DNA from 2 places in the Streptomyces sp. P9-A4 genome. Region 2 is predicted to be linked to the other one. Evidence: riboswitches for the same ligand, from Rfam matches in the RefSeq annotation. Region 2 holds a riboswitch; the other holds the start of a gene.
The links. A riboswitch is a leader RNA that binds a small molecule or an ion and turns the genes downstream of it on or off. The one in region 2 is predicted to bind glycine.
Positions count from the first base shown of each region.

Region 1: it holds a riboswitch for glycine, as region 2 does, so the genes downstream of both, gcvP (aminomethyl-transferring glycine dehydrogenase) here and gcvT (glycine cleavage system aminomethyltransferase GcvT) in region 2, are expected to answer to the same signal.

Region 1 covers NZ_JAZIFY010000001.1:980,306-994,612, forward strand. The annotation lists gene V4Y03_RS04355 (hypothetical protein) at 16-606, shown strand; gene V4Y03_RS04360 (DUF5999 family protein) at 942-1,148, shown strand; gene gcvP (aminomethyl-transferring glycine dehydrogenase) at 1,259-4,144, opposite strand; glycine riboswitch at 4,322-4,421, opposite strand; gene V4Y03_RS04370 (PRC-barrel domain-containing protein) at 4,535-4,909, shown strand; gene V4Y03_RS04375 (DNA polymerase IV) at 5,024-6,463, opposite strand; gene bldO (whiB transcriptional repressor BldO) at 6,572-7,201, opposite strand; gene V4Y03_RS04385 (bifunctional nuclease family protein) at 7,394-7,867, opposite strand; gene ftsR (transcriptional regulator FtsR) at 8,011-8,751, opposite strand; gene V4Y03_RS04395 (FHA domain-containing protein) at 8,782-9,723, opposite strand; gene V4Y03_RS04400 (DUF881 domain-containing protein) at 9,803-10,732, opposite strand; gene V4Y03_RS04405 (small basic family protein) at 10,738-11,070, opposite strand; gene V4Y03_RS04410 (DUF881 domain-containing protein) at 11,067-11,996, opposite strand; gene V4Y03_RS04415 (mannose-1-phosphate guanyltransferase) at 12,098-14,307, opposite strand, start outside.
Region 2 covers NZ_JAZIFY010000001.1:5,348,920-5,363,226, reverse strand. The annotation lists gene V4Y03_RS24285 (ABC transporter permease) at 1-209, opposite strand, end outside; gene V4Y03_RS24280 (ABC transporter substrate-binding protein) at 324-2,093, opposite strand; gene V4Y03_RS24275 (ABC transporter permease) at 2,201-3,235, opposite strand; gene V4Y03_RS24270 (enhanced serine sensitivity protein SseB C-terminal domain-containing protein) at 3,599-4,390, opposite strand; gene V4Y03_RS24265 (enhanced serine sensitivity protein SseB) at 4,465-5,205, opposite strand; gene V4Y03_RS24260 (AAA family ATPase) at 5,330-5,992, opposite strand; glycine riboswitch at 6,145-6,244, shown strand; glycine riboswitch at 6,246-6,357, shown strand; gene gcvT (glycine cleavage system aminomethyltransferase GcvT) at 6,415-7,539, shown strand; gene gcvH (glycine cleavage system protein GcvH) at 7,637-8,014, shown strand; gene glyA (serine hydroxymethyltransferase) at 8,047-9,312, shown strand; gene V4Y03_RS24240 (L-serine ammonia-lyase) at 9,479-10,849, shown strand; gene V4Y03_RS24235 (hypothetical protein) at 12,186-12,662, shown strand; gene V4Y03_RS24230 (KGGVGR-motif variant AAA ATPase) at 12,659-14,020, shown strand; gene V4Y03_RS24225 (hypothetical protein) at 14,020-14,307, shown strand, end outside.

The DNA of each region.
Region 1 (14,307 bases), 4.4 Mb from region 2:
GAGAGGCGACCCATCATGCTCCGACCCTCCCCGGCCCCTGCGCCGGCCCTCCGCAGCGTCCTCGCGGCCCTCGGCTCGCCGACCGCCGTCCGCGAGGCGCGAACGCCCGCCCTCAGGGCCGCGCAGGGACCGCTGAGCCCCGAACACCCGCTGCCCGTGCACATCCTCGGAGTCGCCGGAGCACCGGGCCACGCGCCCCTCACCCGGCTCGCCGGCTGGCGATTCCTGATCCGGAGCGGAGACCGGGCCATCGCCGCCGCGGACACCATGCTCACCCCCGACGGCTGGTCCTTCTCGCACTTCTTCGAGGGTCCGTACGTCGCCGCCACCGAGCGCGCGCTGCTCCAGGCCGAGGCCCTGCCCGGCGCCTACCAGCCGAGGCTGCTCTCCGTGCCGCAGCTCTACATGCTGACCCTCTGGCTGCACGCGGAGCCGGAGGAGGAGGGCGCGACCGCGGCCCCGCCCGCCGCCGATCTGATGGTGCCGCTGGCCCCCGCGCCGCCGGGGATCGCCGCCCACCGGGCCTACCGGGTCGCCGATCTCCTGCCCGTCCTCCGTACGCGCCTCGCGCCGCCGCCCCTCCTGGGCTCGGCGGCGTCCGCCTGATCCACCGCACACGCGTCACCACCGCCCCGTGACCCGGCCGGGTCACGGGGCGCACCGCTGTCCTGGGAACGCGCCCGAACACGCCGCCCGAACACCCCTCCCGGACGGACTAGCCCACTCGGGCTACCCCGAACCACCCGAAGAGACGGTGCAGTTGAGCTGAACCGCCCCTGCGGGTGACACGTCCTACCAGGAGAGGACGAGCTGCCGCGAAATCCCTGCGGAAGACCGTCCATGGGGCAAGACTGGGACCGGAACCGAACCGACCGACGGGGGCGGCCATGAGCGCCAAGAGCCGCAGGACATCCACCACGACGCAGCGAAAGAACCCACCCATGTGCCAGCACCAGCCCGCCTGTCCCACCGCCGACTCCGCCGACCGGGAGGCCGCCCGACCGACGGCACACCACCCGGAGCAGGGCTGGAGCCTGCTGTGCAACGGCGTCCTGCTCTTCGAGGACACCGGTGAACTGCTGCCGGACGGGCAGATCATCGCCCCGCACCGGCCGCTGATGACGGGCCGGGTGACGACGGCCGCCTGAAGGCGCCGGTGAGGACACCGTACGAGGGAAACGCCGAGGGCCGGTCCGGAGGAAGATCCTCCGAACCGGCCCTCGTTCGATGCCCGGGGCCGCTCACGGCCCCGCCCGGCTCAGTTGTCGTACTCGTCCAGCGGCGGGCAGGAGCAGACCAGGTTCCGGTCGCCGAAGGCACCGTCGATACGGCGCACCGGCGGCCAGTACTTGTCGGCGGCCGAGACGCCGGCCGGGAAGACGGCCTCGTCACGGGTGTACGCGTGGTTCCACTCGCCGCCCAGCGCCGCCGCGGTGTGCGGGGCGTTGTGCAGCGGGTTGTCGTCCCCGGGCCACTGGCCCGAGGCGACCTTCTCGATCTCGCCCCGGATCGCGATCATCGTGTCGCAGAAGCGGTCGATCTCGGTCAGGTCCTCGGACTCGGTCGGCTCGATCATCAGCGTGCCGGCCACCGGGAACGACATCGTCGGCGCGTGGAAGCCGTAGTCGATGAGGCGCTTGGCGATGTCGTCGACCGTGACGCCCGTCGCCTTGGACAGCGGGCGCAGGTCCACGATGCACTCGTGCGCGACCAGACCGGCCGGACCGGTGTAGAGCACCGGGAAGTGCGGCTCCAGGCGCTTGGCGATGTAGTTCGCCGCGAGCACGGCGACCTGGGTGGCGCGCTTGAGGCCCTCGCCGCCCATCAGTCGCACGTACGACCACGAGATCGGCAGGATGCCCGCGGAGCCCCACGGGGCGGCCGAGATCGGGCCCACACCGGTCTCCGGGCCCGCGGTGGGCTGGAGCGGGTGGTTCGGCAGGAACGGCGCGAGGTGCGCGCGGACGCCGACCGGGCCGACGCCCGGACCGCCACCGCCGTGCGGGATGCAGAAGGTCTTGTGCAGGTTCAGGTGCGAGACGTCGCCGCCGAAGTGGCCCGGCTTGGCCAGACCGACCAGCGCGTTGAGGTTGGCGCCGTCGACGTACACCTGACCGCCGGCCTCGTGGACCTCGGCGCAGATGTCGGCGACGTGCTCCTCGAAGACGCCGTGCGTCGACGGGTAGGTGATCATCAGCACGGACAGCTCGTCGCGGTACTGGGCGATCTTGGCGCGCAGGTCCTCGACGTCGACCTCGCCGTCGTCGGCGGTCTTCACGACGACGACCTTCATGCCGGCCATGACCGCGGAGGCGGCGTTGGTGCCGTGCGCGGAGGACGGGATGAGGCAGACGGTGCGCTGCTCGTCACCGTTGGAGCGGTGGTAGGCACGGACGGCCAGCAGACCGGCCAGCTCGCCCTGCGAACCGGCGTTCGGCTGGATCGACACCTTGTCGTAGCCGGTGACCTCGGCGAGGCGCTCCTCGAGCTCGGTGATGAGCGTGACGTAGCCCTGCGCCTGCTCGACCGGGGCGAACGGGTGCATCTGACCGAACTCGGGCCAGGTCACCGCCTCCATCTCGGTCGTCGCGTTCAGCTTCATCGTGCAGGAGCCGAGCGGGATCATGCCGCGGTCGAGCGCGTAGTCGCGGTCCGCGAGCTTGCGCAGGTAGCGCAGCATCGAGGTCTCGGAGCGGTGCGCGTGGAAGACCGGGTGGGTCAGGAACGCGTCGGAGCGCAGCAGCCCGGCGGGCAGCGTCTCCTCGGCGGTGGCGTCCAGCGCCTCGATGTCGGCCGTGACACCGAAGGCGCCCCAGACGGCGGTGAGCTGGGCGCGGCCGGTGGTCTCGTCGCAGGACATCGACACGTGGTCGGCGTCGACGCGGTAGAGGTTCACACCGGCCTCGCGGGCGGCGGCGACGACCTCGTCGGCCTTGCCGGGCACGCGGGCGGTGAGGGTGTCGAAGAAGGCGCCCTGGGTGAGCTCCACGCCACCGGCGGTCAGGCCGGCGGCCAGGATCGCGGCGTAGCGGTGGGTGCGGCGCGCGATGCCCCGGAGGCCCTCGGGGCCGTGGTAGACGGCGTACATGCCGGCCATGACGGCGAGCAGCACCTGAGCGGTACAGATGTTGCTGGTGGCCTTCTCGCGGCGGATGTGCTGCTCGCGGGTCTGGAGGGCCAGGCGGTACGCGCGGTTCCCGTCGGCGTCGACGGAGACGCCCACGAGACGGCCGGGCAGCGAGCGGGCGTGCTTGTCCTGGACGGCCATGTAGCCGGCGTGCGGACCGCCGAAGCCCATCGGGACGCCGAAGCGCTGGGTGGTGCCGACGGCGATGTCCGCGCCCAGCTCGCCGGGCGAGGTGAGCAGGGTCAGCGCGAGCAGGTCGGCGGCGACGGTGACGATCGCGCCGAGCTCGTGGGCGGCGTCGATCAGCGGCTTGATGTCGCGGACGGCGCCGGAGGCACCCGGGTACTGGAGGAGCACACCGAACACACCGCGCTCGGCGATCTCGGCCGGGATGCCCGCCGAGAGGTCGGCGACGACGACCTCGACACCGGTCGGCTCGGCGCGGGTCTCGATGACGGCGATCGTCTGCGGCAGGGCGTCGGCGTCGACCAGGAAGACACCGTTCTTGACCTTGCCGACGCGCCGGGCGAGGGACATGGCCTCGGCGGCGGCGGTGCCCTCGTCGAGCAGCGAGGCGCCGGAGGTGGGCAGCCCGGTCAGGTCGGCGACGACGGTCTGGAAGTTCAGCAGGGCCTCCAGGCGGCCCTGGGAGATCTCCGGCTGGTACGGCGTGTACGCGGTGTACCAGGCCGGGTTCTCCATCACGTTCCGCAGGATCACCGGCGGGGTGAAGGTGCCGTAGTAGCCGAGGCCGATCATGGGCGCGAGCACCTGGTTGCGGTCGGCGAGGTCACGCAGCTCGGCGAGGACCTCGGCCTCCGTGCGCGCGGACGGCAGGCCGAGCGCCTCGGTGTTCTTGATGACGTCCGGCACGGCGGCGGCCGTGAGCTCGTCGAGGGAGCCGTAACCGACCTGGGCGAGCATCTTGGCGCGCGCCTCGGCGTCGGGCCCGATGTGCCGCTGCTCGAACGGGATGCCCTGTTCGAGCTCGGAGAGCGGAGTGCGGTTGGCGGTCATGTACGGAGGCCTCCTGGTCGTCACGACCTGCGAGGGGCACCGCGGCGCGGGTACCCGGACGGCCTCCCCCTCTGTCATCTCAACCTGAGAGTTTCACCGGCACGCCTCACGGCACGCCGGCTTTCACCGTCGGTGAGAGCGCATGCCGTCTGACACCGCTCTGCTTTCCAGAGTGACCTCGTCCGCGCGGTACAGGGGCCTGAGAGATTCCGGGGAGGATTTGCTCCTTCGGCGTCCACCGGAAGGTTTCTCCGGAGGACTCTCCCGCACGGGGTCGACAGCCACAGCCAGCCTACCAGCGCGGTTGCGGCTGCCATCGCTCAAGTGGCCGACATCCCAGTTGTGCACTTTCGTAGGGGTGTAGAGCAGTTGCGACCAGTTGGAGGGACCGTGCAGACCGACATCGATCCGCGCAGCCTGATCGGCCGCAAGGCGTTCGACCGGAAGGGACACAAGATCGGAACCGTGGACGAGGTGTACCTGGACGACGCGACCGGCATCCCGGAATGGGCCGCGGTCCGCACCGGCCTGTTCAGCCGGGACGCCTTCGTCCCGCTGGAGCCGAGCGAGCTGGCCGGTGACGGCCTCCACGTCCCCTACGAACGCGCCCTCATCAAGGACGCGCCCGACTTCGGCGTGGGCCGCCACCTCTCCCCGGAACAGGAACTCCAGCTCTACCGCCACTACAGCATGGCCCTCCCGCCGCCCCCCACGGACACCCCGGACACGGACTTCGGCCGCCTGGCGGGCCAGGACGGCACCTGACCGAGAAGCCCGGCCCGCCGGGCGGGCCCGCCTCCCCGGCACGCCACGACATACCCGCACCGAGCCGCACGGGGCGGTGCGGGCCCAGCCGGGGCCGGCGGCCGGGCGCACCCCTCACGCCCCCACGTCACGACGCACCAGCGGCAACGGCTCCGACGGCTCCAGCTCCGGGTCGTCCACGGAGAACGTCCGCACCCGCCCCGGCCCGGACCACGGCTCCTCGAACCGCACCGTGACCCGCCCGACCCCGCTCCCCTGGACCCACCCGGCCCCGTACACCGCGTGCCGTACGTCATGGCCGGGCGACCAGTGCCGCTCCACGGCCCCCTCGGCCCCTCCGGAGCCCGCCTTCCCGCCCGTCACGGCCCCTGCGCCGGCGGGCGCCGACACGGCATCCTCCGCGGCCCCCTCCGCCACGCGGTCACCGGCTTCGGCGCCACCCCCCGCCTCCCCCTCCACGCGGGCTTCGGCCGCGCCCCGCGCCTCCGCCTGAGCGAACAGATCCTCCTGCGTGTAGTCCGCGAGCCCGCTCACCCCCACTCCGAGCAGCCGCACGCCCCCGGTCGTGTCCACGCCCTCCAGCAGCCGCCCCACCGCCTCCCGCACCACCCCCGGGTCGTCAGTGGGCCCCCGGAGCGTCTCGGACCGGGTCAGCGTGGAGAAGTCGTAGCGCCGCACCTTCAGGACGATGGTCCGCCCGGAGTGCCCCGAGGCCCGCAGCCGCCCGACGCAGCGCTCGGCGAGCCGCTCGACCTCGACCCGGATGCGTACCCGGTCGTGCAGGTCGACGTCGAAGGTGTCCTCGACGGACACCGACTTGGCGTCCCGCTCGGCCACCACGGGCCGGTCGTCGTGCCCCTGGGCCATCCTGTACAGCGAGGCCCCGTGCGCCCGCCCCAGCAGCCGTACGAGCTCGTCCTCGCCCGCCTCCGCGAGGTCGGTCACGGTGGTCATCCCGGCCCGCCGCAGATGCTCCCCGGTGGCCGGCCCCACCCCGGGCAGGATCCGCACCGACCGAGGGCCGAGCAGCTCGCGCTCGGTGCCGGGCTCGATCAGGACGAGCCCGTCGGGCTTGGCCTCCTCGGAGGCGATCTTCGCGATCATCTTGGAACCGGCGAGCCCCACGGAACCGGTGAGTCCCGTCGTCGCCAGGATGTCGACCCGCAGCCGCTCCCCGGCCGCCCGCGCGCTCGCGCCGTCGTCGGCCACGCCCCCGGCCTCAAGGTCGACGAAGGCCTCGTCGAGGCTGAGCGGCTCGACGAGCGGGGAGAGCCGGCCGAGCAGTTCCATGACCTGCTCGCTGATCGACCGGTAGAAGGCGAAGCGGGGCACGAGGTAGGCGGCGTTCGGTGCGAGCCGCCGGGCCTGGCCCATCGGCATGGCCGAGTGCACGCCGAAGCGGCGTGCCTCGTACGAGGCGGTGGCGACCACCCCGCGCGGCCCGAGGCCTCCGACGACCACGGGTTTTCCGCGCAGGCTGGGCTTCGCCGCCTGCTCGGCGGCGGCGAAGAACGCATCCATGTCGAGATGCAGGATCGTCGGCGCGGCTCTCACACGTCCGATGCTGCCCTACGCCACTGACAACGCCGCCCCGGCACGACCCGAGCCCGCCCCGACACGGCGCGGAACCCGCCCCGGCACGGAGCGGGCCCCGCCCACGACCTAGACGGCCTTGTCCCGCCGCCGCCGCGCCAGCTCGTCCCCCGGGTTGTTCCCGACCAGCGTCTCGCCGGTGTCGACCCGCTCCCCGTGCAGCTGCGAGAGCGCCGCCTCGACGTCCCTCCACACCACTCCGACGGCGATGCCGAAGACACCCTGCCCGCCCTGGAGCAGGCTGACGACCTCGTCGGGCGAGGAGCACTCGTACACGGTGGCCCCGTCGCTCATGAGCGTCATCCGCTCCAGGTCGCGGAAGCCCCGCGCGCGCAGATGCTGCACCGCGGCCCGGATGTTCTGAAGGGCGACCCCGGTGTCGAGGAACCTCTTGACGATCTTCAACACGACGACGTCGCGGAAGCTGTAGAGCCGCTGGGTCCCCGATCCGTACGCGGGCCGCACGCTCGGCTCCACGAGCCCCGTGCGTGCCCAGTAGTCCAGCTGTCGATAGGTGATCCCGGCAGCCGCGCAGGCCGTCGGGCCTCGATAGCCGACCACCTCGCCCGCCTCGCCCGGCCCGGTGCCCGCACCGGCTTCCGTACCGAAGTCGCCCACACTGCCGTGAAGCGGATACGGACCGCTCTCTCCGGACACGCGTCCGAGCGAGCTCCCTGCCGTACCGTCCGCGCTGCTCATCACGCCGACCCTCCGTCCTTGACCTGCCCACACGAAGGTAGGCAGTCACTCGGGGTGCGTCAACGATCGCCACACTCGGCACGCCGAGTGATAATCACCCTGAGAGTGGTTTCCCGTGTCTCTCTCCGGGGAAAGGCTACTCGAATGCCCTGACGACACCCCGCGAACGGCCCTCGGCCGCGCCGCTGCGCCTCACTGACTGTTGGTCCCGAAATCCTCCGGTGAGATCTGGTCGAGGAACTCGCGGAACTTCTCCACCTCGTCCTCCTGCTCGTCCGGGATCGCGATGCCGGCATCGTCCAGCACACCGTCACTGCCGAAGATCGGCGTGCCGGTCCGGAGGGCCAGGGCTATCGCGTCCGACGGGCGCGCGCTCACCTCGACGCCGCTGGCGAAGACCAGCTCGGCGTAGAAGACCCCGTCACGCAGATCCGTGATGCGGACTTCGGTGAGTTCCTGTCCCACGGCCTCCAGCACGTCCTTGAACAGGTCGTGCGTCAGCGGCCGCGGAGGGGCCATCCCCTGCTGGGCGAAGGCAATGGCGGTCGCCTCCCCCGGTCCGATCCAGATGGGGAGGTACCGATCGCCTCCCACTTCACGCAGGAGCACGATCGGCTGGTTGGAGGGCATTTCCACCCGGACACCCACAACGTCGAGCTCGTTCACACAGCAACCCTAGGACGTGCCCGACCGGTTTGGATAGTCGGGCCCCCTCCCGAGGCCACCGCCGAACCGACTCCGCGCCACCCCGGAGCCGCCTCCCTGCCGCCCCGGAGCCGCCTCCGTGCCACCGCCCAGCCCCTACGGGGTCACTGGAGCCGAATCCCCAGCGCGGTCTGCACGAGGGCGGCGTGGAGCCGCACCGACTGCGCGGCGAGGTCCCGCGCGGTCTCCTCCGCATGGGCCCTGGTCTGCGGATTACGGTGCCGGCGCAGCGGCGCGACGACCTGCTCGATCAGCCCGGCCTCCCGGTCCGCCGCCGCCTTCACGGCCCGCAGGTGCCGGGGTTCGAGGCCGAAGCGGCCCAGATCCGCGACGAGCCGGGCGACGGTGACGGTCTCGGCGTCGTAGCCGCCCTCCGTCGCGGAGATCAGACCGTACGACTCCCACTCGGCGAGTTCGGTCTCGGTGACCTCGGCCGCCGCCAGCAGCTCGGCCCGCCCGAGGCGCGCCGCGGTGGGCGGCTCGGGGTCCGTCTCCCATGCCCCCTCGATCAGGTCCCGCCGCCGCCCGGGGGCCGGGAGCGGGATCTGCTCCCCCCGGGCCAGGGCGTCGAGGTGCTCGCGGATGACCTTGAGCGGAAGGTAGTGGTCCCGCTGCATCCGCAGGATCTGAGCGAGCCGCTCCACGTCCTGCGGGCTGAACTTGCGATATCCGGAGGCCGTGCGCCGGGGCTCGACGAGCCCCTCGGCCTCGAGGAACCGGATCTTGGAGATGGTCACTTCGGGAAATTCGTCGCGCAGCTGGTTCAGCACCGTGCCGATGCTCACCAGCCGGTCGCCCGCGGAGGCGGTGCCGGTTCCGGCACCGCCCGTCGGTGTTCGCAGCATGGACCTTCCCTGAAGGGCTTCTCCGAGGCGTCACACGCCTCGCTGGCTCGAGTAGAAGACCAGCCGGTACTTGCCGATCTGCACCTCGTCGCCGTTGGACAGAACGGCCGAGTCGATCGGCTCACGGTTGACGTACGTGCCGTTGAGGCTGCCGACATCGGCAACGGTGAAACTGCCGTCCTGGGCCCGCCGGAACTCGACATGCCGCCGGGAGACCGTGAAGTCGTCCAGGAAGATGTCGCTCTGGGGGTGACGGCCGGCCGTCGTCAGCTCGCCGTCGAGCAGGAAACGACTGCCGGAGTTGGGACCCCTGCGCACCACGAGGAGTGCGGAGCCGGAAGGCAGCGCCTCCACGGCGGCCAGCGCCTCCGGAGAGAGCGAGGGCAGCTGCGTCTGGCCGGTGATCTCCGCCTCGTAGGCCTCAAGCCCGGAGATGGAGATCGTGGAGGTCGTCTCCGAAGCGCGCTCGGGAGCCACCCCGCCCCGCAGCGGCGTACCGCAGTGGGAGCAGAAACGGCTGTCGGCCGTGTTGCGGTGACCGCACCTCGTGCACACCGGCATGGACGCATCCTCCTGCCGCGGCTGACCCGCCGAGGTCTGTGTCGCGTACGGATCGGGGGTAAACCCTCCACCCGTACTTGAGGTTGATGGTTCTCCGAAACCTATGGGGGCGGCACCGGCGGGGTCAACAGAAGACGCGCCCTGAGTGCCCGGAATGTCACCACCCTGGCCACCGACCTCGTCGCGGAAGAGCGGGCGCTCGCCGCCCTGCTCCTCGCTCTGGGCATGGCGCGACGCGCGGTGCCTGGCGTTGCCGCCGTCCTCGCGTGCGCTCTTGCCGAACAACTTCGCAAACAACTTCACGGGCGATTCCCCTTGACCGAAACAGACCCGCCCGTGGGGCAGGACGAACCGAGATCCATCACACCTGCCGACCCGGACACCTTCACAACGTCCGTATCCTCCGGACAGTTTCCACCACGCACCACCGTTGTGGTGCGCCGACCCCCCGCAACGCCGTGCGCTTGTCGCGGGACCCCTTCGTCCCCCCTCACGGGGAGGACGACTGAGCGTAGTCAGGCCGCTTCGCGGGTCGCAAGGCATCGACGACGATCTTCGGCGCCCGCTCCACCGTGGCTGTGGCCTGCTCCTTCTCCAGGGTCTGCACGACACCGCCGGGGATGTTGAGCGCGGGCTCGAGATCCTCCGGCTTGCCGATGACCTTGAAGACGTACGGAGCGGCCACCTTCGTTCCATCGATCCGCATGTCATCACCGCTACCGGTGAAATAACTGTCCGCGACGACCCGCACACCGTTGACCTGGATCGCCTCGGCACCGGCGGCGCGCAGCTCCTGGATGGCGTCGAGGAGCATGTCGGACTCGACGGCCCCGGTGGGATCGCCGACGGTCAGGGTGATGCCGGGCCCCTCGGCGGCGACCGTGCCGGCCAGGATGCCGAGCTGCTGCTCCTTCTCCTGGGTCTGCTTGCGCGCCTCCTCGGCCTGGTCCGAGCTGCTCTCCAGCTCGGAGCGCTGCTTCTCCAGCCGCGCCTTCTCGTCCTCCAGGCGCTGGGTGCGGTCGTCGAGCTCGTCGAGGATGCGGACGAGGTCCTCCTGCCGCGCCCCGCGCAGGGCGCTGTTGTCGCTGGTCGAGGAGACCTGGATGGCCAGACCGAGACCGAGGACGAACAGCAGCAGCGCGACGACGAGTTGGGCCCGGGTCACCCGAGGCGGCCAGAGCGCGGAGGCCAGCCTCCGCCGTCCGCTCGGCTCGGTGCCGGGGGCGCCGGCCGGCGTCACGGCCACCCGGACGTCGTGGTCCGCGGTCCCGTCGTAGACGGCCTCCGGGGTCCCCTCGGGCTCGCCGGCCTCAGCAGCACGTCCGGGCTTCCCGAGGTCCTCGGGCTCCTGGGGACGCTGCGGGCCCTGCGGCTCCTGGGGGCGCTTCGGATCCTGCGGATCCTGTGGGTTCTCGCTCATCGGCCTCACGCCCGGAAGACATGGCGCCGGATGGCGGCCGCGTTGGAGAAGATCCGGATGCCGAGCACGACGACGACACCCGTCGACAGCTGCGCGCCCACGCCCAGCTTGTCGCCGAGGAAGACGATCAGCGCGGCCACGACCACGTTCGAGAGGAACGAGACCACGAACACCTTGTCGACGAAGATCCCGTCGAGCATGGCCCGCAGGCCGCCGAAGACCGCGTCGAGGGCGGCGACCACGGCGATCGGAAGATAGGGCTCGACCACCGCCGGAACTTCGGGGCGGACCAACAGTCCGACCACGACTCCGACGATCAGGCCCAGTACGGCGATCACGATGTGCCCTTCCCTGTGTCGGCCGTGGCCCGACCGGACGGCGTCGCCGCCCCGGCCCCCCTCGGCTCTGCGGTACGTACGGTCAGGCTCGGCGCGGCCGGCAGGCGTACGTCGCCCTCGGCCGAGATGCTGCTCCTGATCCCGAAGTTCTCCACCAGCGCGTGCAGGTACTGCCCGTCGGCGCTGTCCTGGAACGTGGTGCTCAGCCGCTGCCCGTCCCCGACCGCGAGGATCGTGTAGGGCGGTACCAGCGGCTTGTTGTCGACCAGTACGGCGTCGCCCGCGGCCCGGATCGCGGACAGTGAGGTGAGCCGCTGGCCGTTGATGGCGACCGCCTCGGCGCCCGACTCCCACAGTCCGTTGATCAGGCGCTGCATGTCCCGGTCGCGTACCCGGCCCGTGTCGGAGAAGCCGCTGCTCTCGCGCGGACCCCCTCCCCCGGTGTCGGTGCCCTTGGCGTCGTCGACGACGAGCTTCACCCCGGGGCCGTGGACCGGCGTCGCGCCCGAGAGGAGCGCGACCAGCTCGGCCTGGTCGCCGCCGTGCTGCTGGAGTGCCTGCCGCTGGCGTTCGCCGACCTCGGACCTGATCCGCTCGACGTCCTGTTCCAGCTGATCGGCCGTGGACGTCTCCGTCTCGATCCGGTCGATCAGCTCCTGGCGTTCCTTGGCGACGACCGGCGCGGAGATCCGCGCCTCGGCCGCACCCACGGTCACCACGGCGGCGGCGAGCACGAGGCCCGCGGCGACACCGAGTTTGGCCCGCAGGCTACGGGGCAGTCCACGGCCCTCGGCGGCCCGCCGGGCGGTCGCCTCCGCGTAGCCGTCGTCGAGCGCGTGGTCGATCACGTTGTTCAGCAGCGACATGGACGCGTCCGGACGCGGCGGTGGCGATCCGGTGCTCCGAACGGGGGGCTGCTGCGACATGCCGCACATCGTCGCACGTCGAACGGGATACCGCCGAATGGCCCCTCCGTCCTGCGCGGAGGCGCCTCTCGGGCGTCTCCCCGCAGGACGGCCGCGTCAGGTCAGCGACCTGCGCTGTCGACCACCTCGGCCCACTCGTCGAGCAGGCTCTGCGCGGAGGCGTCGTCGGGCCCCTCGGCCCACAGATGGGTGACGGCCTCCGCGGGGTCGGGCAGCACCATCACCCAGCGCCCGTCGGCCTCGACCACCCGCACGCCGTCGGTGGTGTCGACGGACCGGCTGCCCGCCGCCTCGACGACCCGGCGCATCACCAGCCCCTTCACGGCCCACGGGGTCGCGATGTCCTTCTTGAGGACATGCGCCCGCGGAATCCGCGCGTCGATCTGGCTCAGGGTGAGCTGTGTCCGCGCGACGAGCCCGATGAGTCGGACGAAGGCGGCGGCACCGTCGAAGACGCTGCTGAACTCGGGCACGATGAACCCGCCGCGCCCGTCGCCGCCGAAGATCGTCGACTCCTCGCGTCCGACCCTGGTGAGGTCGTCGGGCGAGGTGGTCGTCCACTCCACCTGAGTGCCGTGGTAGGCGGCGACCTGCTCGGCGATCCGTGTCGTGGTCACGGGCAGCGCCACCCGCCCCGACCGCCGCTCGGCGGCCACCAGGTCCAGCATGACGAGGAGCGCGCGGTCGTCCTCGATGATCCGCCCGCGCTCGTCCACGAGCGAGAGCCGCTCGCCGACGGGGTCGAACCGCACTCCGAAGGCGGCCCGCGCCGAGGCCACGATCTCCCCGAGCCGTACGAGCCCGGCCCGCCGGCTCTCGGCCGACTCGGTGGGCCTCGACTCGTCGAGCCCGGGGTTGATCGTCAGCGAGTCCACCTGGAGCCGCCCGAGCAGGCTGGGCAGTACGAGCCCGGCGCTGCCGTTGGAGGCGTCCACGACGACCTTCAGACCGGCTTCCGCGATCCCGGAGGTGTCGACGTTCCGCAGCAGCGAGCCGGTGTACGAGTCGAAGACGCTCGCCGGGAAGGACAGGTCGCCGATCTCCCCGGGGAAGGCTCTCCGGTACTCCTGCCGAGCGAACACCCGGTCGAGCTTGCGCTGCCCGCCCTGTGAGAGGTCGGCCCCACGCTCGTCGAAGAACATGATGTCGACGGAGTCGGGCACGCCGGGCGAGGTCCGCACCATGATGCCGCCGGCGCTTCCCCGCGCGGTCTGCTGCCGCGCCACCGGCAGCGGCACGTTCTCCAGGTCCCGTACGTTGATGGCGCTGGCCTGCAGGGCCGAGATGACCGCCCTCTTGAGCGCCCGTGCACCTCGTGAGTGGTCTCGGGCGGTGGTGACGGTCGAGCCCTTCTTGAGGGTCGTGGCGTACGCCCCCGCGAGCCGAACGGCCAGCTCGGGCGTGATCTCCACGTTCAGGATGCCGGAGACCCCGCGCGCCCCGAAGAGATGGGCCTGCCCGCGGGACTCCCAGATGACGGAGGTGTTGACGAAGGCGCCGGCCTCGATCGTCTTGAAGGGGTAGACGCGCACATTCCCCTGGACGATCGATTCCTCCCCGACGAGGCACTCGTCCCCGATGACGGCCCCGTCCTCGATCCGGGCGGCCCGCATGATGTCGGTGTTCTTCCCGATGACACAGCCGCGCAGATTGCACTGCTGGCCGATGTACACGTTGTCGTGGACGACGGCCTTGTGCAGGAAGGCCCCGCTCTTGACGACGACGTTCGAACCGATGACGGTGTGCTCACGGATCTCGGCGCCGGCCTCGACCTTGGCGTAGTCACCGATGTAGAGCGGTCCGCGCAGAACGGCGTCGCGGTGTACCTCGGCGCCTTCGGCGACCCAGACCCCGGGCGAGATCTCGAAGCCGTCGATGTCGACCTGGACCTTGCCCTCCAGGACGTCCGCCTGGGCCTTCACATAGCTCTCGTGGGTGCCGACGTCCTCCCAGTAGCCCTCGGCGACATAGCCGTAGACCGGCTTGCCTTCCTTCATCAGCTGGGGAAAGACATCACCCGACCAGTCGACCTGGGTGTCCGCCTGGACGTAGTCGAAGACCTCGGGCTCCATCACGTAGATGCCCGTGTTGACCGTGTCCGAGAACACCTGCCCCCAGGTCGGCTTCTCCAGGAAGCGCTCTACCCTGCCCTCTTCGTCGACGATCGTGATCCCGAATTCCAGTGGATTCGGCACCCGGGCGAGACAGACCGTGACGAGCGCGCCCTTCTCCTTGTGGAAGGCGATGAGATCGGTGAGGTCGAAATCGGTCAGCGCGTCCCCCGAGATGACGAGGAAGGCGTCGTCCTTCA
Region 2 (14,307 bases):
CAGAACTGCACCAGGATCGGCTCGTCCAGACCCAGCTTCTGCCGGATGGCCTCGATGGAAGCCGGATCCGCCTGCTTGCCGACGAACATCGCGGCAGGGTCGCTGCCGGTCATCTTGGGGATGAGGAAGAAGATGCTGAGCGTCACCAGGGTGACGACGAGCAGCATCACGACGACTGCGAAGAGCCGTCGGACTATGTATGCAAGCATGCGGTCGGCCGGCCGGCGGCCGGGGGACCCGATCGGATCCCCCGGCCGCCGCCAACGGCCATCACCTGCCCTTCGGACCTGGCGGCGGGTGGTGCGCCGGTGAAGCGGGTCGGATTACTTGACGACGCCGAGCGACGCGTAGTCGTAGCGGCCGTTGTAGGCGTCGGCCGTGTAGACGTTGGTCAGCCGGGAGCTGCGCCAGATGATGTTCTTCTCGTGGGTGAAGGGCAGGTAGACCGCGGCCTCCGAGACCTTCGTGTTGATCTGCTTGTAGAGCTCGCCGGCCTTGGCCGGGTCGGTCTCCTTCAGCGCCTGGTCGAACAGGCCGTTGACGGCCTTGTCGTTCAGCTCCGAGAAGTTGTTGTTGCCGCTCTGCAGGATGAAGCGACCGTCGACCAGCGGCTGGAGGAAGCCCTGACCGGTCGGGAAGTCGGCGCCCCAGCCCATGATGATGATGCCGTAGCCCTTCTCCTTGACGACCTTCGGCGAACCGATGATGCCGGAGGTCTGGGCGCCGTCGAACTGGTCGATCTGGGCGTCGATGCCGACGGCCTTCAGCGACTGCTGGAGGGACTCGGCGGTCGCGATCTCGATCTTCTTGTTGTTACGGACCGCGATGGTGGTCTTGAAGCCCTTCGGCTTGCCGCACTTCGCGAGCGCTTCCTTCGCCTTGACGAGGTCCGGGGCGCCCGTGAGCTTGCCGTACGGGTCGGCCTTCGGGTCGGCACCCTTGATCGCCGGCGGGAGCATGTTGGAGGCGATGTCGCCACCGGCCTGCGGGCCGCCGCGGGCGGTCTGCAGGGACTTCGAGTCGGCCGCGTAGATGATGGCCTTGCGGCACTCGATGTTGGGGATGACCGTCTGCGGGAAGACCGCGTAACGGATGAAGCCCGTCTGCGGGTTGTCGACGTTGCCCTTGTGCTGCTGGAGCACCTTCTGGCGGGCGGAGGCGCCGACGCCCGTCGCGTTGATGTCGAGGTCGTACTCGCCCTCGACCAGACGGTTGTCCATGTCGTCGGCGTTCGTGGTGAACGTGACGCTGATCTTGTCCGGCAGGGCCTTGCGGACGGTGTCCGTCTTGGCGTCCCACTTGTCGTTGCGGACGAGCTTCATGGACTTGTTGGGGGTGTACGACTCCCACTTGTACGGGCCGGAGGAGAACACGTTCAGGCCGTACTTGGCCTTGGTGTCCTTGTCCTGGCGGACCGGGGAGGCGGCCGGCATGGCCAGCATCTGCAGGAAGTCACCGTTGGCGACCGGCAGCTTGAAGACGATGGTCTTGTCGTCCGGGGTCTCGATCGCCTTGAGGCCGAGCTTGTCCGCGGAGGTGTCCTTGTACGGACCCTTGTAGTCGCCCTTGGGGTCGAGGACCTGCTGCAGGTAGATCGGGCCGCCGGAGATGACGTCCTGGGCCCAGATGCGCTCGATGCCGTACTTGATGTCCTTGGAGGTGATCGGCTTGCCGTCCTCCCAGGTCACCCCGTCCTTCAGCGTGAAGGTGTAGGTGAGGCCGTCGGGCGAGACCTTGCCGGCGTCGGTGGCGAGGTCCGGGACGAGCTCGGTGGAGGCGGCGCCCGGCTCGGACTTGAAGGTGACCAGCTGGCGCGTGTAGTAGCGCTGGAAGTCCCAGACGAAGCCGTAGTAGCCGCGCTGCGGGTCCCAGGAGTCGGCCTCCTGCGAGCCGATGAACTTCAGCTCGCCGCCCTTCTTGTCAGAGGCGTTGGCGACCTTGTTCACACCGGCGTCGAAGCCGGGCGCACCGCCCTTGCCCTTGTCGCCGCCGCCGGTGTCTCCGCCGCCGCAGGCGGTGGTGACGACCATCGTGGCCGCCACGAGCAGCACGCCTGCGGCGATTCTGCGCCTCTGAGAGCTCACATGAGTCATGGGTCTCGCAACCTCCGGGTAGTGGCGGCCGGTGCGGCGCGCCGATTGGGGGAAGGGCCTCCTGTCGCCAGCGGCAGGGGCGGGTCTAGCGGGTCGTCGGCGAGCGGTCAGCGGGAGCCCTTCGGGTCGAGCGCGTCACGCACGCCGTCGCCGAAGAGGTTGAACGCCAGGACGGTGATGAAGATCGCGAGGCCGGGGATCACCATGAACAGGGGGTCCGACTCGTAGGTGGTGATGGCGGTCGACAGCATCTGCCCCCAGGAGGCCGTCGGGGGCTTCACACCCGCGCCGAGGAAGCTGAGCGCCGCTTCGGTGAGGATGTTGGTGGGGATCATGAGCGTCGCGTAGACGGTGATCGGGGCGATCAGGTTGGGCAGCAGCTCGCGGCGGAGGATGTAGAGGCGGCCGGCGCCGAGGCTCTGGGCGGCCTCCACGTACTCGCGGTTGCGCAGCGAGAGGGTCTGGCCGCGGACGATGCGGCCCACGTAGGGCCAGCCGAAGAAGCCGATGACCAGGACCAGGGCGGCGATGCGGACGCCCGAGCCGTCGAGGCCGAGGAGTTCGTTCGGCAGGACGGAGACGAGGGCGATCGTGAAGAGCAGCTGCGGGAAGGCGAGCATCACGTCCATGACGCGGCTGAGGGCCGCGTCGATCCAGCCGCCGAAGTAGCCCGCGATGATGCCGAGGACCGTGCCGAGGACGACGGCGAAGACCGCCGCGAGGAAGGCGACGAGCAGCGAGATCCGGGCGCCGTAGACGATGCGGCTGAAGACGTCGCGGCCGTTGACGGGCTCGACTCCGAAGAGGAAGTCGGAGCTGACGCCGCCCCAGGAGCCGATCGGGGTGCCGAAGAGCGGGTCGATCTGGTCCTCGTGGAACTCGTCCGGCGGGTGGCCGAGGAGTCCGACGATGAGCGGGGCGAAGAGCGCGACCAGGACGAGGAAGAGGACGACGAAGGCGCCCGCGAGGGCGAGTTTGTCGCGCTTGAGCCGGGTCCAGGCGATCATCCAGGGCGAGCGGCCCTCGATCGCCTTGACGGTGGTGCCGGCGGCGCCGGATCCGTCCGGCGTGCCGGGTGCGTCGGGCGCGGCGTCGACGGAGGTCGGCTCGCCCGCACTCGTCTCGTGCAGTGGTGCCGTCATCGTGGTGAGGACCCCTCTCGGCCGCCGGTAGCCGGCCCTTGCCCGCCGCGGGTAGCGGCTCGGTGGAACAACCTGCTGGGCATGTGCTCGAGAAGGAGCTGAACGCCCGGTGTTCCGGGGAGTCTTCAATGCGCTTGCGATCACCCGCCAGCCCTGACGAGGAATGTTTGCTCAAACGTGATGCGGTGCTGCGACTTCCGTTATCCGGACGTCGTGATCACGTGAGCGGACCATCTCGGTCGCTCTTCCCCTCAATCGGACATGTCGCTCAACTGGGCGTTCCGAGGTCGTAATTGGGGCGAAGGAAAGCCTCCGGAGCGAACTCCGGAGGCCGGTGGGGCGGAACGCCGGACGAGGTGCGTCTCAGTATCCGGACGGCGCCGGTGGCGGGTAGCCGTATCCGGGGACGGGCGCGGAGCCGCGTCCGGCGTGTGCCTCGCGGTCGTAGAAGGGGCGTCCGTTCGCCCGCAGCCAGAGGGCCACCGGGTCGTAGGCGTCGGAGAGGGCGACCGTGGAGACGGGCAGGCCCTCGGGTACGGCACCGATCGACTGGCGCATCATCGCGCGGACCGTGTCGACGGCGGCCGTGGAGGTGTCGTACAGGTCGAGACCGATGACGAGGTACGGGGAGCCGAGCGCGGGCTGCACCCAGCCTCGGCGCAGGGCCCGGACGGCCGGGGTGCGGTGCGCGTTCTGTGTGAGCAGGGCGTAGAACTGCGGCATCTCCAGGGTGGGATCGGTGACCCGCAGGGGGCCCGCGGGCATCCGGTCGAGACCGGTGGCGATCCGCCGCAGGTCGGCCCAGGGGATGCCGAGGCCGCCGCCGGGGGCGTGCGGGTTGAGCCAGACGCCCCAGCGGTCGGGGTAGAGGGCGCGGGCGATCTCGCGGCCGGTGACCAACTCGTGGGCGCGGTTCCAGCCGGAGGCGGCGAGTTCCCGGTCGGAGGTGACGCAGGGCGCGTAGCCGAAGCCGTCGACCTCCATGTTCCCGTACTGGGCGTCGGCCGTGCCGGGCGAGCCGTGCCAGAGCAGCATCCGGAGTTCGCCGTCCGCGAGGGCGTGCAGCAACTGCTCGTACGCGTCGTAGCGTCCGGGTGCCACCTGGCGCAGCGTGTGCTCGACCTGATCGGTCGCAGCGGTGCCTGACGCGCTCACCCTGGGTCCCGCCCCTCTTTCGTCCACCACGTCTGTCCAGCTACCGGTTCAGTTCAGCTTAAGCAGGGGGCCGCTCACCCGGCGGCGCGCTGGTAGAAGGGGCGTACCCGCTCCAGCATCCAGTCGCCGACCGGGTCCTGCGCCATGTCGAGCAGGATGAGGTTGACCGGCCAGGCCACCTCGACCCGGCCGAGGGCGCGGCCGAGGGCGTCCAGGGGGGCGTTGCGGTCGATGCCGTCCCAGGCGGAGAGCTGGACGCCGACGAAGAGGGCGGGTTCGGTGCCCTCGACGCTGGCGAGGGCGCGGCGGGCGGTGACGACGACGCCGGTGGCCTCGAACTCGGCGGCGGCGGCGGAGAGGAAGTCGACGGGGTCGTCCTGCCAGTCGGGCTCGAAGAGGCGGACCCGGCCGCCGCTCGCGGGGCCGTCGAGCGGGGTGCGTCCGGCGCGGCAGAGTTCGACGACGGCGGGCGGGGGCAGCGGAACCCCGACGGTGCCGCCGGGGTTCACCGCGATGCCGAGCTGCGGGGGCAGGCCGCGGGCGAAGTCGCGGGCGGGGGCGACGGTGAAGGACATGTGGCCGCCGACGCAGGCGAGGAACTGTTGTTCGGAGCTGAACACGGGGACGTACGCCGCGCCGTCGATCTCCATGGTGGGGAGGTCGAGGTCGGCACTCTCGGCGCTGCCGCCGTTGGGCAGGGGCACCCAGACGGAGCTGCGGCCCAGTACTTCGACCAGCCGGCCGCCGGCCTCCGGGTTGCCGAGTGAGGCGGCAAGGACCTCTTCGAGCTCATTGCCCGGCCACGTCACGTCCACGGTCCCGTTTCCCCTTCTCGCACGGCCTGCCGCACCGGCCGCCCGGCAGCACCCTAACGCCGCCCCGGTGGCGGCGTGGCCCAAAGGGTACGGAACGCGGCGGCCCGGGGCCCGGGGGCGGCCGTCAGGCGGCCTCCCGGAAGCCGATCCTCCGCAGGGCGTCCGCCGCGTCCCGGTCGAGCAGGGTGGCGGAGGCGCAGCCGTGCGGCAGGCTGCCGGACTCGGCGGCCCGGACGAGCCGCGCGACGGCCCGCCGGTGCCGGGCCATGGCGTAGGCCGAGACGCCCCGGCCGCGGGCGCGCTGGCCGGCGCGGGCGGCGTCCGGAGTGACGTCGAGGAGCAGGAGGTGCAGGGCCCGGCCGCGGCGGCGGGCCTCGCGGGCGAGCCAGCCCCGCACCCAGGACTGGGTGCCGCAGTCGTGGACGATCACCCCGGCGCCGGAGCGCAGGGCGCGGCGGAGTCCGGCGTAGTGGGCGAGCCGGACGAGAGGGCGGTAGAGGGCGTACGGCAGGAGGCGGGGCATGCGGGCCTGCCAGCGCTCACGGGCGTCCTGGGAGTCGATGCCGGTGCCCTCGGCGACGCGCTTCATGAGGGTGGACTTGCCGCTGCCGGGCAGGCCCGAGACGACGACGAGGTCGCCGGCGGCGAAGGTGAGGGCACGGGGACCGCGGCCGCCGCGCTCGCGCAGGTCCCGCAGGAGCCGGCCCCGGCGGCGGGTTCTGGCACGGGCCCGCTGGGACGGTATGCCCGTACTCGGAGCGTATGCGCCGGTGTGCTGGAACCTCATCGCTTCTCCCCCCTGCCGGGCCTCAGGAGACCCTTGCCCAAGAAGTGTAAAGAAACAGTAATGAGACACAAGCGATTTGCCCCGCCGGGCCCTCGTGCAATGATGTGCGCGCCAGGCGCGCACAGTCGCCACACAATCGCATACCGGCCGCTCGAATCCGCGCGGGAGAGTTCCGGACCGCAGAGCGCGTCCGGGCGCCGAAGGAGCAAGACCCTCCCTTGAATCTCTCAGGCCCCGTACCGCGCGGATGAGGCAGATCTGAAAAGCGGGACACCCTGCCGTGTCCCCACCCAAGGTGCAAGCCGATCTCTCGGTGACGAGATGCTCTCGGTGAACCTCTCAGGTTCCATGACAGATGGGGAGGACGTCCTCGCCGTCATGTGTTCGTCACCGATCACGCCCTTGGGATCCGGGAGCCACCCATGAGCACTGCCCCCCGTCTGACCGCCCTCGATGCCCTGCATCGTTCCCTGGGCGCGACCATGACCGACTTCGCGGGCTGGGACATGCCGCTCCGGTACGGCAGCGAGCGCGACGAGCACGTCGCCGTCCGCACCAAGGCCGGTCTCTTCGACCTCTCGCACATGGGCGAGATCACCGTCGCCGGGCCGCAGGCCGTCGCGCTCCTCGACCACGCCCTGGTCGGCAACATCTCGACGGTGGGCGTCGGCCGCGCCCGCTACACGATGATCTGCCGGGAGGACGGCGGCATCCTCGACGACCTGATCGTCTACCGCCTCGGCGAGACCGAGTACATGGTCGTCGCCAACGCCTCCAACGCCCAGATCGTCCTGGACGCGCTCGTCGCCCGCTCCGGCGGCTTCGACGCCGAGGTCCGCGACGACCGCGACGCGTACGCCCTGATCGCCGTCCAGGGCCCGGAGTCCCCCGGCATCCTCAAGTCGCTCACCGACGCCGACCTGGACGGTCTCAAGTACTACGCCGGCCTGCCGGGCACCGTCGCGGGCGTGCCCGCGCTGATCGCCCGTACCGGCTACACCGGCGAGGACGGCTTCGAGCTGTTCCTCAAGCCCGAGCACGCCGAGGGCGTCTGGAAGGCGCTGACCGAGGCGGGCGCCCCGGTCGGTCTGATCCCCTGTGGTCTGTCCTGCCGTGACACGCTCCGCCTGGAGGCGGGCATGCCGCTGTACGGCCACGAGCTGACCACCGGCCTCACCCCCTTCGACGCGGGCCTCGGCCGGGTCGTGAAGTTCGAGAAGACGACGAACGAGGGCCGCTTCGTCGGCCGCGAGGCGCTGGAGAAGGCCGCCGAGCGCGCCGAGACCGCCCCGCCCCGCAAGCTCGTCGGCCTGATCGCCGAGGGCCGCCGCGTCCCGCGCGCCGGCTTCTCCGTCGTCAAGGACGGCGTGGTGATCGGCGAGGTGACCTCCGGCGCCCCGTCCCCGACGCTCGGCAAGCCGATCGCCATCGCGTACGTGGACGCGGCGCACGCCACGCCCGGCACCGAGGGTGTAGGTGTGGACATCCGTGGCACCCACGAGCCCTACGAGGTCGTGGCGCTGCCGTTCTACAAGCGCCAGAAGTGACGCGTCCGCGCCGGAAGTGACGTATCCGTCTCACTTCGCGTCTCACCCCGTAAGACCCACGTTCATCAGTACTCCCCCGATCCAGGAGAATCAGGCCATGAGCAACCCCCAGCAGCTGCGCTACACCAAGGAGCACGAGTGGCTGTCGGACGCCGAGGACGGCGTCTCGACCGTCGGCATCACGGAGTTCGCCGCCAACGCGCTCGGTGACGTCGTCTACGCCCAGCTCCCCGAGGTCGGTGACACCGTCACCGCGGGCGAGACCTGCGGCGAGCTGGAGTCGACGAAGTCCGTGAGCGACCTGTACTCCCCCGTCTCGGGTGAGGTCGTCGCCGCCAACCAGGACGTGGTGGACGACCCGTCGCTGGTGAACACGGCTCCGTTCGAGGGTGGCTGGCTGTTCAAGGTACGTGTCGCGGGCGAGCCGGACGAGCTGCTCTCCGCCGACGAGTACACCGCGTTCTCCGCCGGCTGAGACCAGGCCCGAGACCCCCTAGGGATCGATTCATGTCGCTTCTGAACACTCCCCTCCACGAGCTGGACCCCGACGTCGCCGCCGCGGTCGACGCCGAGCTCCGCCGTCAGCAGTCCACCCTCGAGATGATCGCCTCGGAGAACTTCGCTCCGGTCGCGGTCATGGAGGCGCAGGGCTCCGTCCTCACCAACAAGTACGCCGAGGGCTACCCGGGCCGCCGCTACTACGGCGGCTGCGAGCACGTCGACGTGGCCGAGCAGATCGCGATCGACCGGATCAAGGACCTGTTCGGCGCCGAGTACGCCAACGTCCAGCCGCACTCGGGCGCCTCCGCGAACCAGGCCGCCCTGTTCGCGATCGCCCAGCCGGGCGACACGATCCTGGGTCTGGACCTGGCGCACGGCGGTCACCTCACCCACGGCATGCGCCTGAACTTCTCGGGCAAGCAGTTCAACGTGGTCGCGTACCACGTCGACGAGGCCGGTCTGGTCGACATGGCCGAGGTCGAGCGCCTCGCCAAGGAGCACCGCCCGAAGGTGATCATCGCGGGCTGGTCCGCCTACCCGCGCCAGCTGGACTTCGCCGAGTTCCGCCGGATCGCCGACGAGGTCGAGGCCTACCTGTGGGTCGACATGGCCCACTTCGCGGGCCTGGTCGCCGCCGGTCTGCACCCGAACCCGGTCCCGTACGCGGACGTGGTGACCTCCACCACCCACAAGACGCTCGGCGGCCCCCGCGGCGGCATCATCCTCGCGAAGAAGGAATTCGCGAAGAAGCTGAACTCCTCGGTCTTCCCCGGTTTCCAGGGCGGCCCGCTGGAGCACGTGATCGCGGCCAAGGCCGTCTCCTTCAAGGTCGCGGCCTCGGAGGAGTTCAAGGAGCGCCAGCAGCGCACCCTGGACGGCGCCCGTCTGCTGGCCGAGCGCCTGGTCCAGGACGACGTCACCGAGCACGGTGTCTCCGTCCTGTCCGGCGGCACGGACGTGCACCTGGTCCTGGTGGACCTGCGGAACTCCGAGCTGGACGGCCAGCAGGCCGAGGACCGTCTCCACGAGGTCGGCATCACGGTCAACCGGAACGCCGTTCCGAACGACCCGCGCCCGCCGATGGTCACCTCGGGTCTGCGCATCGGCACGCCGGCGCTCGCGACCCGCGGCTTCGGCACCGAGGACTTCACCGAGGTCGCCGACATCATCGCGGAGACCCTGAAGCCCGGCTTCGACGCCGAGAAGGCCGAGTCCCTCAAGGCCCGGGTGACCGCGCTGGCGGACAAGCACCCGCTGTACCCCGGCCTGTAGTAATTTCGTACGCTTTTGTTCCGGGGTTCGTTCGCACGGAACATCGGGGCACCACGCACACTGGACGGTGAGCGCGGTGCCCCACCCCATGTCTTCACGCTCTTCTCCACGCTTTTCTGCTCCACCCCGGCAGACAACGGCGTCTAGCCCCCACAAGGAGTCCTCCGTGGCCATCTCGGTCTTCGACCTGTTCTCGATCGGCATCGGCCCTTCGAGCTCCCACACGGTGGGACCGATGCGCGCGGCCCGGATGTTCGCCCGCCGCCTCAAGAACGAGGGCCTGCTCGCGCACACCGCGAAGGTACGGGCGGAGCTGTACGGCTCCCTCGGCGCGACCGGCCACGGCCACGGCACCCCCAAGGCCGTCCTGCTCGGCCTGGAGGGCAGCTCGCCCCGCACGGTGAACGTCGAGACCGCCGACGACGAGGTCGAGCGCATCAAGTCGAGCGGCCTGATCAACCTGCTCGGCGCGCACGAGATCCCCTTCGACTTCGACGCCGATCTGATCCTGCACCGGCGCAAGGCCCTCCCGTACCACGCCAACGGGATGACGATCTTCGCGTACGACGCCGAGGGCGGCCTCGTCCTGGAGAAGACGTACTACTCGGTCGGCGGCGGCTTCGTCGTCGACGAGGACGCCGTCGCGGGCGAGAACCCGATCGTCCCCGAGGACACCGTCCTCAAGTACCCCTTCCGCACCGGCGACGAACTGCTCCGGCTCGCCAAGGAGACCGGCCTGTCGATCTCCGCGCTGATGCTGGAGAACGAGAAGGCCTGGCGCACCGAGGACGAGATCCGGGCCGGCCTGCTGGAGATCTGGCGGGTCATGCAGGCCTGCGTCTCGCGCGGCATGTCCCGCGAGGGCATCCTGCCGGGCGGCCTCAAGGTCCGCAGGCGCGCCGCGAACTCCGCCCGCAAGCTGCGCTCCGAGGGCGACCCGGCGGCGCACTCCATGGAGTGGATCACCCTCTACGCGATGGCCGTGAACGAGGAGAACGCGGCGGGCGGCCGGGTGGTCACCGCCCCGACGAACGGCGCGGCCGGCATCATCCCCGCCGTCCTGCACTACTACATGAACTTCGTGCCCGGCGCGGACGAGGAGGGCATCGTCCGCTTCATGCTGGCGGCCGGAGCGGTCGGCATGCTCTTCAAGGAGAACGCCTCCATCTCGGGCGCCGAGGTCGGCTGCCAGGGCGAGGTCGGCTCGGCCTGCTCGATGGCGGCGGGCGCGCTCGCCGAGGTCCTCGGCGGCACCCCGGAGCAGGTGGAGAACGCGGCCGAGATCGGCATGGAGCACAACCTGGGCCTGACCTGCGACCCGGTCGGCGGTCTGGTCCAGATCCCCTGCATCGAGCGCAACGGCATGGCGGCGGTCAAGGCCGTCACGGCGGCGAAGATGTCGATGCGCGGCGACGGCAGCCACCTGGTCTCCCTCGACAAGGTCATCAAGACCATGAAGGAGACGGGCGCGGACATGAGCGTCAAGTACAAGGAGACCGCGCGCGGCGGGCTCGCGGTGAACATCATCGAGTGCTAGGTAAGATGGTATTGACCTGCGGTTTTGTTCCTTTCAGAGCTGTCACGGGCTTCCCTGCTTGCACGGCGAAAAGTCGCTGAAAAGTCCCTGCGAATCCCTGGTCCGCGCAGCCTTGACCAGGGAATTCAGGCCTAGTAACGGCGCTGGGGCACAGCCGATACGTGGGTGACGGCCTCGGCGGCGGACACGTATGTCAGCGTTGCCATGTGGACTTCTTCTTCCGCTGCTCGGCCGATGAGCGTCCTTCGCGATCTGCTCAAGGTCCTCCTCGCTGAACATCCGGCGCCTGCCGATCAGCCGGTACGGGGCTCGACCAGCGGAGGACTCGGAACGCAACCACGACGCAACCACTCCAAGACGCTCCGCCGCCTTGGCGATGGAGTAGAGCAGCGGGCCTTTCTTCGCCGGCGGCGTGTTGGCCTGCTTGGGCACAGAACTATTCGAAGGCGGGCCGAGAGTGGCGGCGTCGGCCGCAGCAGGCAAGACGCCCAGTCCACGGAGACGGGCGGCATGGCCGATGCCGTCGTTCGGCCCAGGAAGACCCAGGGCACGGCGGCCCTGCGTCGCAGGGTCCGGCGAGGGCAAGATCAGTACGACGAGACGGTAATCCTCCTCGGTGAGCGAGGCGCCGGCCTCTAGCTCACGGGACAGTCGAAGCCCTCGCTCTGCAGTGCTCGCTTGTCCAGGTTCCAGAAACGCTCGCGTAACTGCTCCCAACTGGCGTGTCCCTGGATTGCCGCGAGCGCATGAGTCGCGACATCGGAGCCGCGGTTCGCATTGACTCGCTGGTGCAGGTAGCAGACCTGCAAGTCTACCTCGACAGGGACCTTGCAGGGAAGCCGTAGAACAGGGCCACCGGTTCCGGGCAGCGCGGCCGGTCCCGGGCGAGCGAGCGGTCAGTACCGGCTCGGATCTGCTTGATCTGCTCGGCGGCGTTGGTCAGGCCTTCCCTCGGAAACCCCCCATGCCTTCGCCGCTTCACGGGGACTGAGATGGTCAAGTGCCTTCAATCGCTCGATCGGTGTGCCTGTGGTCTCCACAGGATGCTCCCTCCGCAGTCTCCTTCGGCCATCCTGGCCGTAGGCAGAGGCAGATGACTCATCTGATCAATATCCGCCCACGAATGCCCGGAATCGCGGCTATCAGTCCGTAAGACGACCGCAGCGGCGTAGCCCTTACCGACCGCACTCCTGGCAGGAATGGCTGCACAGTTGTGCTCGCAGACTGGCACCGAGTCGACAAGCGCAGGCGACTACTCTCGGGCAGACACCTCATGCTCGGCACAGTTCGAGGAAGGGGAGAGCCGCTTGCCGCAGGGGGTCTCTATGATCGTCACGTGTCCAATACCCCCATGCCAGAGCACTACGCGTGTGCTGCGCTGCGCCACTACGACGATGCGGTGTACCTACTCGACGACGGCCGGATGCCAAACGCGGACTACCACTTCGGGTTCACCGTGGAGTGTGCGTTGAAAAGCCTGCTGCTGCGGTACGTGGGGGCAACGATGGACCCGACGAAACCAGGCAAACTTCCAACGAAGAAGCCCTGGGTGCAGGACGACGACGGCAAGCCTCAGTTCTTCAGCCATCTACCAGAGCTGTGGTCCGACGTGGCACTGCTTCTCGCCGGCCGTTCTGGCGGCAGACTGGCCGCAGTACTTCAGAGTTCGGCGCCGTTCGACAACTGGTCGGTGGACCACCGCTATCGCGATGGAGCCGACATCATCGAAGCCGACGTACACAACCGTCGTACCGCTGCCGAGCTTCTCCTCCGCCTGCACGACCAGGCCCTCACCGACGGAGCCCTCACGTGAGCCTCTTTCCGGACCCGGTCCGCTTTGACACAGCCCGACCGCTCGCCCTGGAGGTCGCCCGTGACGTCGCCGCGACCGGCGTAGATGTCCTGGTAGTGCGGGATCTCCTCGGCCAAGTCTCCCTGCTTCTAGATGATAGGGACCAGCGGCCCGACGAAGCGAAGCTCAGTGAGTGGCGGAGTCGCCTTACCACCTCCCTCGAGCGGTACGCCTCAAATCGGCCAGTGGTGCTCGGCTCCGCGCTCTTCCAGCCGGCCGCTCTCTTCGACTCTCCCCGCGTCGTAGATGAGTCCAGCTACCTTGCCGCTCCTGGGCAAGGGTGCATCAGGTGGCTCGAGAGCACAGTCGTCGGTGAGGACTGGTCCCGGGTACGCCAGACTCCCGAGGCAACTGGGGCACGTACTCCGCGAGTCACGCTCTACGGATTCAAGGGGGGTGTCGGCCGCTCCACTGCGACCGCCATGCTCGCGAAGCACCTAGCCGACCGCGGCAATCGTGTCCTCGTAGTCGATCTCGACCTGGAGTCGCCTGGCTCCGGCCCGCTACTTCTCTCTGAGGAGGCAACTCCCCGGTTCGGCCTTATCGACCAGCTCGTGGAGTCAGCGGTCAGCAACACGGCAGATCTGGATCTTGTTGCCCAAGCATCCAGCTACGACGCCAAGGTCGGCGAGATCTGGGTTTCCCCAGCTCGGGGAAAAGGAGCGCCAGGAGTTTCCTACTCATACGTCGAGAAGCTGAACAGGATCTACGCCGACGTTCCCACCAAAAACGGAGCTGGATTCGCAGATCGTTTGGAAGAGGCCATTGCGGCGTGCGAGGAGGAGGTTACACGTATGAGCGGTCCGCCTGACGTCATCTTGCTCGACAGTCGAGCAGGCATCCATGACATCGCCGCAGTCGCGATCTCTCGACTCTGTGACATCGCCCTGCTCTTCGGAACGGACAATACTCACACCTGGAACGGATATCGCGATCTTTTCACAGCCTGGCGCGACGCCGGGCAGGCGCGAGCCGTGAGGGACAGGCTACGCATGGTCGCATCCATGGTGCCAGACTCCGCCGAACGACCGATGGACGCTTACCTGGATTCGTTTCGGGAACACGCATGGTCCTGCTTCTCCGTTCTCTACGACGATGTCCCGTCCGGGGAGAACCTTGACGACTACCCTTCGGCCTACAACCCAAGCCCCGAGGACGATTCAGCTCCGCACTCGCCCCTCCCAATCCTCTTCACCCTAGAACTCGTCGGACTTGATGCGATCAGCACCCCCGGCTGGTCCGATCGTTCCTTTGTGAGAGCCGCGTACGATTCCTTCCTGGACACTGCCACTCACCTGATCTTTCCCGAAAGGCCCTGATGACGACCGCGCTCGGAGTCGACGAGTACCGCGACCTGCTGAGTTCGGCGCTGCCGCCTGCACAGGACGCGGACACGGTTACGCCCTCTCTCTCGACCTTGTTCACACCCGACGGCCACCGAGCAGCGCTGCATGTAGACACCACGGTGGTACGTGGCGGTCGTGGCGTGGGAAAGACATTCTGGTACCGCTCGCTGCTCGACGAGAAGCTGCGCGCCGTCGCCGCTGAGGAGTACCGCAATGACAGGCTGCGCCACCTAACAGTGGCGACAGGCTATGGCGCCCAG